DNA from 2 places in the Allorhizobium sp. nf9_anc genome. Region 2 is predicted to be linked to the other one. Evidence: riboswitches for the same ligand, from Rfam matches in the RefSeq annotation. Region 2 holds a riboswitch; the other holds the start of a gene.
What was found. A riboswitch is a leader RNA that binds a small molecule or an ion and turns the genes downstream of it on or off. The one in region 2 is predicted to bind thiamine pyrophosphate.

Region 1 (7,030 bases), 490 kb from region 2:
CGCGCGGTTCCAGCATGCCGGCCTGATGGGCGATGTGTCCTGCCTCGATCGCCTTGGCGAAGGCCTCGGCCATCTCAGCCGGATCTCCGGCCGAGGCAACAGCGGTGTTGAGCAGCACGGCGTCGTAGCCGAGTTCCATCACCGCCGTGGCATGGGACGGACGCCCGATGCCGGCATCGACGATCAGCGGCACGTCGGGAAATTCCGCCCGCATGGATTTGAGCGCCGGCAGATTCTGCGGCCCCATGGCGCTGCCAATCGGCGCGCACCAGGGCATCAGCACCCGGCATCCGGCGGCAAGCAGCTTCTCCCCGACCACCAGATCGTCGGTGGTATAGGGGAATACCTCGAAGCCCTCGGTAACAAGGATCTTTGCCGCTTCCACCAGTTCGAAGACATCAGGCTGCAGCGTGTCGTGATGGCCGATCACCTCGAGCTTGATCCAGGTGGTGCCAAAGACCTCGCGTGCCATCTTTGCCGTCAGCACCGCCTCGCGGGCGCTGTGGCAGCCGGCGGTGTTGGGCAGAACCTGAACGCCGAGGTCGCGGATCAGCTGGAAAAAGGCCCCGCCCGCCTTGCCGCCTGCGGTTTCCCGGCGCAGCGAAACGGTGACGATCTCGGTCTTCGATCGCCGCACCGCCTCCGCCAGGATCGCGGGCGAGGGGTAGCGGGCGGTGCCGAGCAGGAGGCGCGACGAGACGGTCTTGCCATAGAGTTCCAGAGCCATTTCAGCCTCCCTGCATGGGCGAAAGGATCTCGATCCGATCGCCATCGTTCAAGGGATGGGCGGCGCGCTCCTCGCGGTGAACCAGGTCGCCATTGACGGCGGTTGCCAGCCAGTCGCCCTGGTAGTCGAGCTTGGCGAGCAGATCGGCGAGGTTGCCCGCATCGAGCTCTCGCGTTTCTCCGTTGATGGTGAGCTTCATGCCCTCCTCCTTCTCTCGAATGCGTTTGTTTTCGTGAGCCTGTCTGCCGCCTCACGCGCCAGTGCCGGCGCGAGCAGAAAGCCGTGGCGGTGCATGCCGGCGACCGCCAGTCCTTCGGATGTTTCGATGAGGCGGGGCACATTGTCCGGGAAAGCTGGGCGGATGCCGGTGCCGGTTTCCACGATGCGGGCCTCGGCAAAGGCCGGGTGCAGCGCATAGGCGGTGTTGAGCAGTTCCATCATCGAACGCGCGGTGATCGGCCCGTCATCCTCCGCCTCGATCATGGTCGCGCCCAACATGAAGCGCCCGTTGCCGCGCGGCACGATGTAGAGAGGGTGGCGGGGATGCAGGAGCCGCACGGGGCGGGAGAGGGTGACATCGCCCGTCTGCAGATAGAGCATCTCTCCCCGCACACCGCGCAGCCCTTCGATCTCGCCGATGGCCTGTGGGCCCCGGCAATCCACGACGCTCGCATAGTCTCCCGTCTCACCGACCACCTCCCCGAAGCGGAAGGAGACACCGAGTTGCCGCGCCGCCTGATAAAGACCCCGTAATGCCTTGCGGGGATCGAGATGGGCCTCCTCTGAAAAGAAGAGGCCGCTGCCGAAGCGCCCTCCGAGATCCGGCTCGAGTTCTGCGATCTCTTCCTCGCCCAGCCAGCGATGGCCGCGCGTACGGGTCGCAAAGCGCTTGAGGTCGGCGAGATCTCGCGGGTTGGCCAGCACAAGCGTGCCCCGGCGTTGGACGAGACCGGGCACAGCCTCGTCCCACCAGTCGGCGGCCAAGAGACCTGATGTCAGCACGATCTCTTCCGCTGCCTCCCGTTCGCAATAGGGGGCGAGCATGCCGCCCGCCCAATGGGAGGCGCCAAGCCCGATATCGGCCCGACGCTCCACGACTTCCACAGGAACACCCCTGCGTGCCAGTTCCAGCGCCGTCGCCAGCCCTGCGACACCGGCGCCTTTCACCAGAACGGTCATGACAGTTCCCCCGTCTCCAGCGCTGCGATCTCGTCTGCCGTCATATAGAGATCGCCGCCCGCCCGATATTTCTCGGCCATCGCGGTCAGGCCCTCTTTCTGGGCCTCTGCGCGGATGTCATGGGAGATGCGCATCGAGCAGAATTTCGGCCCGCACATCGAGCAGAAATGGGCGACCTTGTGCGCCTCCTTCGGCAGCGTTTCGTCATGGAAGGCGCGCGCCGTTTCCGGGTCGAGCGACAGGTTGAACTGGTCTTCCCAGCGGAATTCGAAGCGGGCGCGGGAAAGCGCATCGTCGCGCAGTTGTGCCGCCGGATGACCCTTGGCGAGGTCTGCGGCGTGCGCTGCGATCTTGTATGTGATGACGCCGGTCTTCACATCGTCGCGGTCGGGCAGACCCAGATGCTCCTTCGGCGTGACGTAGCAGAGCATCGCCGTGCCAAACCAGCCGATCATCGCAGCCCCGATCCCGGAGGTGATGTGGTCGTAGCCGGGCGCAATGTCCGTGGTCAGCGGCCCCAGCGTATAGAAGGGGGCTTCACCGCAGGTCTTCAGCTGCTTGTCCATGTTCTCCTTGATCTTGTGCATGGGAACATGGCCGGGTCCCTCGATCATCACCTGGCAATCCTTAGCCCAAGCGATCTGCGTCAGCTCACCCAGCGTCTCCAGTTCGGCAAACTGGGCGGCATCATTGGCATCGGCAATCGAGCCTGGACGCAGGCCATCGCCGAGCGAGAAGGAAACGTCGTAGGCGCGGCAGATATCGCAGATCTCCTCGAAATGCTCGTAGAGGAAGCTCTCCTTGTGATGATGCAGACACCACTTGGCCATGATCGAGCCGCCGCGCGAAACGATGCCGGTGACGCGGTTCACGGTCAGCGGGATGTAATGCAGCCGCACGCCGGCATGGATGGTGAAATAGTCCACCCCCTGTTCGGCCTGCTCGATCAGCGTGTCGCGATACACTTCCCAGGTCAGGTCCTCGGCAATGCCGCCGACCTTTTCCAGCGCCTGGTAGAGCGGCACGGTGCCGATCGGCACGGGCGAATTGCGCAGGATCCAGTCGCGGATGTTGTGAATGTTGCGGCCGGTCGAGAGATCCATGACCGTGTCGGCGCCCCAGCGGATCGCCCAGACCATTTTCTCGACTTCTTCCGCCATGGAGGAGGTGACGGCGGAATTGCCGATGTTGGCGTTGATCTTCACCAGGAAGTTCCGGCCGATGATCATCGGCTCGAGTTCCGGATGGTTGATGTTGGCCGGGATGATCGCCCGGCCTGAGGCGATCTCTTGGCGGACGAATTCCGGCGTCACGTGATCGGGGATCGCGGCGCCGAAGCTTTCGCCGTCTCGGACGAGCGCTTCCTTCATGGCCTTGCGGCCGAGGTTTTCGCGGATCGCCACATATTCCATTTCCGGCGTGATGATGCCGGCGCGGGCATAGGCGATTTGCGTCACGGCCTTGCCGCCCGTTGCGCGAAGCGGCTGATGTTTCACGGGAAACGCCGGTGTCAGCTTATCGGCAGAGACGAAGCCGTTGTCCTCCGGCTTTACATCGCGGCCGTCATAGGCCTCGACATCGCCGCGTGCCTGGACCCAGGCAGTCCGGTGCCGGGCAAGCCCCTGGTCGATGCCGATGGTCGCCCGCGGGTCGGTATAAGGTCCCGATGCGTCATAGACATTGACCGGTGGTTCGCCCGAAGTCGGGTGTAGCGCGATCTGGCGCAGGGGCACGCGGATATCCGGGTGGATGTCTCCGGGCAGGAAGATCTTGGTCGAGGCGGGAAGCGGCCCTGTGGTGACGTCGGGCCTGTTGAAGTCAGGGGCAATGTTCATCGTGGAGCTCCAAGTGTTCAGGTTGGAGACCCAGTCATGTCAGCCGGAATGATGGAAAGACGCCACGGGATTCGGGTTTCCGAATCGTCGTTGTTGCAGCGCTCGCACCGTCCCTACGCCAGTATGAACTGGATCAGGTTCAACGGGTCACCGCGCTGCCATCTCGGCGTAGCGATATCTCAGCCCCTTGTCGGGACACCCCTGGTGAATGCGTGAAGTGTGGTCAAAAGCGTGGGCCGTGTCAACGAGCCCTTTGGCTCTCAAGTGTTTGTGAGAGGCACCTCGAACTGCTGGCCGGGCCGCAGGCCCTTGAAGCGCTCATTGCCGATACCGGCCGCAGACATGGCCGTCACAAGCGCCTTCGGCGGATCGTCGATGCCTTCATTGGTGAGCTGGAAGGTACCGAAATGATGGCCGATTCCGAAGGCCGCTCCGCTCAAGCCGAAGCCTGAAATCGCTTCCTCCGGGTTCTGATGCTGCGCCTTCATGAACCAGCGTGGCTCGTAGGCGCCGATCGGCATGATGGCGAGCCTGATGTCGCGGTGTTTTTCGCGCAGTTCGCGATAGTGTTTGCCCTCGGCATAGCCGGTGTCACCGATATGGTAGATCTTGCCGCCAGGGGTTTCGATGACAAAGGCGGCCCAGAGCGCCATGCGTCGGTCGCCCATGCCGCGCGCCGACCAGTGGTGGCAGGGCTCGCAATGGATGGTGACACCATTGTTGGCCTCGATGCTATCGCCCCAATCCATCACATCAGCCTCAATGTCTGGCACATCGCTACGAATGATCGTGTCATTGCCGAGCGGCGTGACGAGGCGCGGCCTGTCGCGCTCGATGAGGCGTTTCAAGGTTACGATGTCCAGATGGTCGTAGTGGTTGTGCGTCACGATGACGATATCGATCGGTGGCAGGTCGTCGAAGGCGACGCCGGGTGGGTTGTTGCGTTTCGGCCCAGCAAACGAGACGGGACTTGCCCGTTCCGACCAGACGGGGTCGGTCAGAATGTTCAGGCCCGCCGTTTGAATGAGCAGCGTCGCATGGCCAACCATGGTGACGACAAGCCGGCTTCCCTGGACACGTTGCTCGGGTTTCGTCGTGACGAAATCCGCTGCCGCCACCGCCTTGGGCCAGTCAATCTTGCCGCCGCCGAATTGCCAGCGGAGCAGATCGGTGAAGCCACGCGGCTCTTCACCACCTGGATTGAAGAAGATCTTGCCGTCAAAGTGATCCGAGAGCGGACCTGAATAATAGCGGTTGCCGGCCTGTGCTTCACGCATGCCGAGGCCTCCGAGTGTGGCGGCAACGAGCCCGAAGCCCGACCATTTGAGAAAGCTGCGTCTGTTCATGGCTCACCCATATGTGGTTTCGTCAATTCTACGACAATAGGGCTGATGTAGATCGCTGAACGGGGCCGAATCCCTGAAAATCGGGGCTTCGCTTGACTTCCAGGCTATTTTCCTGTTTATCCCGCGCAATCTGCGACGAGACAAGCACTCCGAGCCGCCGACCGGGACCCGTTAAGGTATAAAGAGATCCCGGAGGTCAACACCCGACAGCGCGTTGCGCCCTCGGGTGCTTTTTGGCTTTGCGTCTTGTTTTCCGCGTGGAGAAGACCGAGGTTTCGGGTGTCCGAAACCATGCAAGGAAGAGCCGATGTTTGAAAACCTCCAGGACCGTCTTGGTTCCATTCTGAATGGACTGACCGGCCGTGGCGCCCTGTCCGAGGCGGATGTCTCGGCAGCGATGCGCGAGGTCCGTCGTGCGCTTCTCGAAGCCGACGTCGCGCTCGAAGTCGTCAAGGGCTTCACCGACCGTGTTCGTGAAAAGGCCGTTGGCGCCGCCGTTCTGAAGTCGATCAAGCCCGGCCAGATGGTCGTGAAGATCGTCCATGACGAACTGGTCGAAATGCTGGGCACCGATGGTGTCGGCGTTGACCTGATGGCTGCCGCCCCTGTCGTGATCATGATGGTCGGCCTTCAGGGCTCGGGTAAAACCACCACGACCGGCAAGATTGCCAAGCGGCTGACGGATCGCGAGAAGAAGAAGGTCCTGATGGCCTCCCTCGACACGCGTCGACCGGCCGCCCAGGAGCAGCTTCGCCAGCTCGGCGTCCAGACCGGCATCGATACGCTTCCGATCATTGCAGGCCAGTCGCCCACCGATATTGCATCGCGTGCTGTGCAGGCCGCGAAACTCGGCGGCCATGATGTCGTCATTCTCGACACCGCCGGCCGTACGCATATCGACGAGCCGTTGATGATCGAGATGGCCGAGATCAAGGCCCGCTCGAAGCCGCATGAAATTCTGTTGGTCGCCGATGCGCTGACCGGTCAGGACGCCGTCAATCTCGCCCGCAATTTCGACGAGCGCGTCGGCATCACCGGCCTCGTGCTGACCCGTATGGACGGCGACGGACGCGGCGGTGCAGCCCTTTCGATGCGTGCTGTCACCGGCAAGCCGATCAAGCTGATCGGCGTCGGCGAAAAGATGTCGGAGCTCGACGAGTTCCATCCGCGCCGTATCGCCGACCGTATCCTCGGCATGGGCGATATCGTCTCGCTGGTCGAGAAGGCCGCCGAGAACATCGACGCGGAAAAAGCCCGCGCCATGGCCGAGAAGATGGCCAAGGGCAAGTTCGACCTCAATGACCTGGCCGAGCAGATCAAGCAGATGCAGGCCATGGGCGGCATGGGCGGGATCATGGGCATGATGCCGGGCATGGCCGGCATGAAGGACAAGATTTCGGCCGCCGGCCTCGACGACAAGGTCTTCAAGCGCCAGCTCGCGATCATTTCTTCGATGACCCGCGCCGAGCGCGCCAACCCGGATATCCTCAAGCATTCCCGCAAGAAGCGCATCGCGGCCGGCTCCGGCACCGACGCCTCCGACATCAACAAGCTGCTCAAGATGCATCGCCAGATGGCCGACATGATGAAGGCCATGGGCGGCAAGAAGGGCGGCGGTATGATGAAGCAGATGATGGGCGGCCTTGCCTCGAAGATGGGCCTCGGCGGCATGGGCGGCGGCATGGGCATGCCGGACCTGTCGAAGATGGATCCGAAGCAGCTCGAGGCACTCGCCAAGCAGGCGGAAGCCGCTGGCATCAAGCCGGGTGGTCTGCCCGGTCTGGGCGCCGGTGGCCTGCCGGGTCTCGGTGGTCCGAAGCTCCCCGGTCTTGGCGGCGGCGGTTTCCCGGGCCTTCCCGGCCTGCCGAAGAAGAAGTGAGGAGGGGCGCATGACAGATCAGAGTGTGAAACAGCAGCTCGCCGGTTACCGGCAGTCGATTGAC
Region 2 (7,030 bases):
GATTGCTCGATCAGGGAATGCGCAGGCGAGGTGACAAGCTCCTCGAGGAAGATCGGAACGCCACGGTAAGCTGCCCAACGACACATATGCTTTTTGCCCCAGTTCCATCGAACCGACTGCTCGTTTTCAACAGTCTTGGCCCGATAGACTAATGATTTGCAAACATGGCATCCTTCATGACAAAATTTTGTCGGGCAGTGCAACATTCTTCCTGACGTTGACTGGCACAAAAGTGAACACTGCGTTCTGTTCAGCGGGCCTGCGTGCACCGGCCCCCTCGCCTATATTGCCACCTGAGCAAAGAGCCGTTTCCCGAGGAGGCCCCGAATGTCCATCCGCCCCGTCAAGCATGAGAGCCGTGCCACGCCGACCATGGAGGGTGCGGGCGTGAAGCTGCACCGCGTCTTCGGCTTCGGCGATCCCTCGATGACCGACCCCTTCCTGATGATGGACGATTTCCGCAACGACGAGCCGATGGATTACGTTCGCGGCTTTCCCTGGCATCCGCATCGCGGCATCGAGACGATCACCTATGTGCTGGCCGGCACCGTCGAGCATGGCGACAGCCTGGGCAACCAGGGCATGCTGGGCGCGGGTGATCTGCAATGGATGACCGCCGGCAGCGGCATCCTGCATCAGGAAATGCCGAAGGGCGACTTCGCCGGCCGCATGCATGGCTTCCAGCTCTGGGCCAACCTGCCGTCTTCGCTGAAGATGACGAAGCCGCGCTATCAGGACATCAAGTCGCCCGAGATCCCCGTTGTCATCGATGATGACGGCACGTCTGTGCGGGTTATCTGTGGCGACTTCTGGGGCAAGAGCGGCCCTGTCGACGGCATCGCTGCCGAGCCAGTCTATCTCGACATCTCGGTGCCGCCCGGCAAGCGCAAGACATTCCCGGTCGATACCTATCGCTCGGCCTTCGCCTATATCTTCGCCGGCTCCGGCTCGTTCCGCGACGCATCCAAGCCCTTCGGCGTCAAGGTCGAGAAGGAATACATGGGCGAGGAGCTGAATATCCGCGACCTCTCCGGCAACCGGACTCTAGTCGTTTTCGACACCGGCGACGAGATTACCGTGCAGGCCGGCGAACAGGGCATCCGCTTCCTGCTGGTGACCGGCAAGCCGATCAAGGAGCCAGTCGCCTGGCACGGTCCGATCGTGATGAACACCCGCGAGGAACTGATGCAGGCGATGAAAGAGTTGCAGAACGGAACCTTTATCAAGGCCGATCATTAACCCCACGCAGTCAAGTTCACTTCAACCCGGCGTCTCCAGCGCCGGGTTTTCTTTTTGCCTGAATTCACCGTCTCTGAGTTCAAGCCGGCGTCGAGGCCTGCCAAAGCGCATGGAAATGGTGGACCGGTCCGTGCCCGGAGCCAACCGACAGAGTGCCCGATGTCCGAACGGCCTCCTTAAGCCAGGTCTTGGCGGTGCGTACGGCCTCCTCGACATTTCTCCCCTTCGCCAGTTCAGCCGCCAGCGCACTCGACAGAGAGCAGCCGGTGCCATGGGTATTGCGGGTCTCGATACGGTCGGCCTCGAACCAGGTCACCTGTCCGTCCGCCACCAGCACATCAGGGCTTTCGCCACCGGCAAGATGGCCACCCTTGATCAAGACGCCGCGGGGGCCGAGCGTCGTCAGCCTGATCGCCTGGGATTCCATGATGCGCCGGTCGCAGGCTTCGGGATCGCCGAGCAGGGCTGCAGCCTCAGGCAGATTCGGCGTGAGCAAGGTTGCAAGCGGCAGGAGTTCAGTCTTCAGCGCCTCGACGGCATCCGGATCGAGCAGGCTTGCCCCACCCTTGGCGATCATCACGGGGTCGAGCACGATGGGAATGCCGCGATGGGGCTTCAGCGCCTCGGCGACGGCCCTTGCGATCCCGGCATTGGCGATCATCCCGATCTTCACGGCATCGACCCTGATATCGGTAAAGACCATGCGGATCTGCTCGGAAACGAATTCGGGATCGAGCGGCACAACGGCAGAGACGCCTTGCGTGTTTTGCGCCGTGAGCGCGGTGATGGCCGCCATGCCATAGCAGCCACGGGCGGAGAAGGCCTTGAGATCGGCCTGAATGCCGGCACCACCGGAGGGATCGGAGCCGGCGATGGAAAGGACATTGCGGATTGGGTAGGCTGTCATGTCTGCTTCTCCTCAGACGGCGAAGAAGCGACGGGCAGGACGCGGAGAGCCCGCGGCACCCGAGCGACTCCCTCCGCCAGCATGATCTGGTTCAGGTTCAAAGGGTGCTTCTCAGCCCGGCTTGCGCCAGACGCCCCTGTCTCTCGTGTCAAAGACTAGGGCAGAGAGAAGGCCCTGTCACCTGTCATCCCGGCCTATCCCGATTAAGTGTTTGCAGGCCGGGTTCAGAGCCGGTACGGGAGCCTCAACGTGCGTTCGACCAAAGGATCCAGGCCTTGCATCATTCCCCCGACCGGCTTTTCGACCGCTTCTATGACGCCTTCCTCTTCGATATGGACGGCACGCTGCTCAACTCCATCGCCGCGGCCGAGCGCGTCTGGAGCCGCTGGGCGCTCAAGCATGGGCTTGATCTCCAAACCTTCCTGCCGAGCATGCATGGCAAGCGCGGGGTCGACACGATCAGCGCGCTGAACCTGCCCGGCATCGATGTGGTGCAGGAGGCCCTTGAAGTGGAGCGCGGCGAGATCGAGGATCTCGAGGGCATCGTTCCAATCCCGGGCGCCATCGCCTTCCTTCAGAGCCTGCCGGCCGAGCGCTGGGCGATCGTGACCTCGGCACCATCTGCCCTCGCCCGCGCGCGCATTGGCGCTGCCGGCCTGCCGCAGCCACTCCAGATCGTTACAGCGGAAGACGTGAAGATCGGTAAGCCCGATCCCGCCGGCTATCGCCTTGGGGCCGAGCGGCTGGGTTTCGATCCTTCCCGCTGCCTGGTGTTCGAGGATGTGCTGGCCGGCGTCAGGGCTGGAGAGGCTGCGGGGGCCGATGTCGCCGTCATCACGGCCACCCATGCCCATCCGCTCGAAACCTCTCATCCGACCATCGCCAGCTATGAGCATCTGCGCGTCGATTTCCACGCTTCGCAGGGGCTGCGGATCGGGCCTGCGCGCTGAGGGGAAACGCGGGGCGCTCAGCCGCCCCGCACTGGTCGCACTCTCATCAGAACTGCTTCTGAAAATTCAGTTTGACGGATTGCGCATTGCCACGGTTGCTGTAGCTGCCGTCGAAATCCAGGCCGATCGTCGTCATCGGGGCGATGGGCATGTCGATGCCGGCCTGCAGGACGAGGCTGTTTTCCGCGACCGTCTTGCTGGAGGTGACGAAATCGCTGCCACCGGAAAAGGACAGGGTCGAGGCCGTTTCCGTATCGCCAAAAGCATGCTGCCATCCGGCAGCCCCCCGGACTGTTGCATTCACGCCGGCCAGCGCCACCTCGGTCCCGGCCCGGAGACCGATATTGGTGAAGGTGAGGTTCATGTCGCTCGCCGCGCGCGACAGGGAGGCGGCACCACCTTCTTCGGTGAAAGCGGGCGTGTGCATGTGGACCTGGGCGAGGTTTGCGAAGGGCTCCAGGCGCACGTCCTGGACCTTGATCTCATAGCCCAGCTCCGCAAAGGCCTGTGCGGTGTTCGTCCCGTAGTCCGCCGAGAGCTGGTCGGTGAAGCCGCCAAAATCGACCGTGCGTTCGGTCGAGACCTGCTGGTGCTTGTAAAGCGCACCGAAGCGAAATGCGAGCGCACCCCACTGGTTGCCGCCATAGATCCCGATATCGAAATCATCGCTGTCGCCGCTCGACAGACCGTCGCTCAGCTCGAAGGATGCCGCGCCGTAACCGCCGAGAATGCCGAGGCGCCAAGTGGTGTCGGCCAGCACTGTGTCGATGCCGAAGGCTATGCCGCCGATCGAGTTTGAGAGATCGGCATCGCCGTTCTCGCCGAAGCTCTTGCCCCAGCCGCCATAGGCTTCGGCCCAGGCAACGGGGCCGGCCTTTTCCGGCGTCACCAGGATCGACTCTGCCGCCAGTTCTGCCGGGGTCTTCGCCTTTTCTTCGCCATAGGCCAGCGCAGCGGTATTGCCACCCGTGGTGCTGCCGAGGGAGACGACATTGGTTTGGCCGGCGCCAACGGAACCGAAGGCGGAGCGCATGCGATTGCCGCCCAAACTGCGGATCAGGCCGCTATTATCCAAGCTCGCACTGACGCTCTGGCCATGGACTTCGCCGGAAAGCTGCTGGAAGGCCGTCGAGGCCGCGTCATCGTCCAGGACGACAACCGCGTCGTAGACCGCATTGCCCGAGCCCAGGCTCTCGATTGCGCCTGCCGTCGCAGACTGGTTCGTCGATTGCGCGATATCGGCGAAGTCGGTCGCATTGCGGGTCAGTGTCATCGTCACATCATTCGCATCGTAGCCGAGCGCGGCATCAAGGAAGCTGTAATCCGTATCGACCGTGTCGAAGGTTCCGGTCAGGCCGCCATCGGCTGAGAGAATGACATAGGACTGGTTGGCCGCATAACCGCTGGAGGGCCCTACATGCAGAACGGAGCCTCCGGTGAGGGTTGCCGTGCCCGTGGCATGCAAGAGGTCGCTGGCGCCGGTCGAGGTGTTGACGTCGACCTCATAGCTCGCGCCCGCGTCGAAGACCAGATTGCCGTCGACCGTCAGGGTTCCGACGCCGGAGCCCCCGGGGGTGACCGTGGCACCACTGGAGACCGTGGTCTCCCCCACCGTGCCCGTCCCGCTCAGCGTTCCCCAGCCGGAGACGGAGAGTGTGCCGCCAAGCGTGGCGTTGACGAGGTTTAGCGTGCCGCCGCTGATATTCGTATCGCCGGTGAAAGCGCTGCCATTGCCTTCGTAGATGACCGTGCCATTGGCCACAGCGATCTCGCCGGTTCCTTCGATGCGCGCGTCGAAGGAAACATCATCACCGCCGAAATTGAAAACGAGCTTGCCCGTACCGTTGCCAAAATCGATTTCGTTGACATCGAAACTGGCACTGCCGCCCGCCGTCTGCCCAAGGGCTGCGCCGATGATGAACGTGCCTGTGGAACCAGCCTGCCGGGCAATCTTGATCTCGTCTGCGGAGACGAAACCGCCGCCCGTGACAATCAGCGTGCCAGTGCCCGCGTTGCCGATCAGGAGGTCCCCGGTGGTGGCCCAGGTCGAGCCATTGCCTGAAACCGTGGCGGTACCTGTCGATCCGGCTTCATTGCCGATGAGACTGCGCAGCGAAGTCACGTCGCCGCCCAGGGCGATGGTCATCGCACCATTTCCGAAACGGCCAACATTCAGGTCGCTCGAAACGGTCCAGCGTGAACCATTGCCGGTGACGAGCATCTCGCCATCGGCTCCTGCCAGATTGCCGAGAATACCCTGCAGGTTTTGAATCCGGCCACCTGCCGAGATCGTCACCGAGCCTTCTGACAGGTTGCTATGACCGACGATAAGGTCGCCGCTCATGACCCAGCTCGAACCCGTGCCATTCACTGTGGCTTCGCTGTTAGAGCCGTTGTCCGTGCCGACATAACCGTCTGTACTCGTCAGGTCGCCGCCGGTCAGAAGCTGGAGCGTACCATCACCGACATTGCCGACGAAGAAGACACCGGTGTTCTGCCAGAGGCTGCCGTCGCCGGAGATCGTGACGAGGCCGGATCCGGAGGCATCGTGGCCGATGAGGCCACCGGTCGAGGTGATCTTGCCGCCATTGGTAATGTTGACGGTGCCTTCGCCCAGCCCGCCGACGCTGATGCGGTCGGAAAGGTTCCAGAGCGAGCCCGTTCCGTCGACATTGACCGTGCCTTCCGACCGTGTGCTGTCGCCCAGGATTGCAGAGGTGCCGTTGACGGTCGCGCCGGCGAGGATATCCAAGGTTCCGTTGCCTGCGACCGAACTGGACGTGTCGGAGCGATCGCCACCAACAAGGAGGGCACCAGTGGTCCAGCTGGAGTCCGTGCCGCTGACGGTGACAGAGGACGTCGAGTGGCGGCCGATGACAGCACTGCCATTCGACACCGTGGCACCCGCGAGAATGTCCAGTGTGGCGTCACCGAAGGAGCCGACGAAGAGCTCTCCGGTGTTGACCCATGTGGTCCCTGCACCCGTGACCGTGACGCTGCTGCCGTCAGTACCCGCCCCACTCCCGATATAGGCCGCCGTTCCGGATACATCGGCGCCTTCCTTGATCAGCAGGGTGCCGACACCATCGCCACCAATCGTCAGAGCATTTGAGAGCGTCCACTGCGACAAGGTCGCGACCGTGGCACTGCCCGAGGAGCCGATGCCGTCCGCGATGACCGTGCGCCCCGTCGTTGCCGTGGCGGCCTGCTCCAGGGTGAACGTGCCGTCTCCTGCATAGCCGATATAGAAACTCGTCGCTTCGAAACGGCTCTGGTTCGAGACGTTGAGCGTGCCCTCTCCTGTGAAGCCTGCGCCGAGATAGACGACGCCGCCGAGAAATTCGCCCTGGGTCAGCACGTTGACGGTGCCGGTCCCATTGTTGCCGATATAGGTGGAACCCGTATTGGCCCATTCCCCGAGGTTGCCGCTGACCGTGATCGTGCCAGACGAACCGCTGTTGTAACCGAGGGTCGTGTTGGTGGTGTTGAGCCCGTTCTGAACGGTGAGGCCACCGGCAGACACAATGCCGACGAAGAGGTTTTCTGCCGCCGCATCCTGACCATTGATCACGACGCCCATCTGGCCGATGCGTGCATCATCGCCAGCCACCGGTGCACCGGTGCCCCATTCCCAGTTGCTGCCCGTGAACCAGTCAGTCGAGGTTGCGCCAGTCCAGCTGACCGAGCCGGCCTGTGCTGCACCTGTCAGGAAAGGCAGGATGCTTGCCGATGTCAAAAGCGCCCGCAGGCGGGCCTTACGAGAAAATGTCTTGAACAAAACGCCCCGGTCGCAACGACCGCCCACACAAGATTTGAAGTTGTATGAACAGTATCACGCCGAGGCGAACAGCAAAGGTCAGTATCCGGCCAAAATCCGCAGGGATTCGGACCACTTCTGGGCAGATTACGGCTTGGTCACGCCGCCTTGGCGACG

Region 1: another riboswitch for thiamine pyrophosphate. It lies ahead of thiC (phosphomethylpyrimidine synthase ThiC); the one in region 2 lies ahead of thiD (bifunctional hydroxymethylpyrimidine kinase/phosphomethylpyrimidine kinase).

Annotation. Positions count from the first base shown of each region.
Region 1 is NZ_CM150481.1:3,965,928-3,972,957, forward strand. Features, by position in the region: gene AC02Y0_RS19325 (thiazole synthase) at 1-727, opposite strand, end outside; gene thiS (sulfur carrier protein ThiS) at 729-926, opposite strand; gene thiO (glycine oxidase ThiO) at 923-1,906, opposite strand; gene thiC (phosphomethylpyrimidine synthase ThiC) at 1,903-3,741, opposite strand; TPP riboswitch at 3,834-3,954, opposite strand; gene AC02Y0_RS19345 (MBL fold metallo-hydrolase) at 4,002-5,018, opposite strand; gene ffh (signal recognition particle protein) at 5,395-6,966, shown strand; gene AC02Y0_RS19355 (chorismate mutase) at 6,977-7,030, shown strand, end outside.
Region 2 is NZ_CM150481.1:3,480,441-3,487,470, forward strand. Features, by position in the region: gene AC02Y0_RS16970 (class II glutamine amidotransferase) at 1-86, opposite strand, end outside; gene AC02Y0_RS16975 (pirin family protein) at 328-1,239, shown strand; gene thiD (bifunctional hydroxymethylpyrimidine kinase/phosphomethylpyrimidine kinase) at 1,319-2,146, opposite strand; TPP riboswitch at 2,198-2,294, opposite strand; gene AC02Y0_RS16985 (HAD-IA family hydrolase) at 2,479-3,096, shown strand; gene AC02Y0_RS16990 (autotransporter domain-containing protein) at 3,143-6,874, opposite strand; gene AC02Y0_RS16995 (peptide chain release factor 3) at 7,012-7,030, opposite strand, start outside.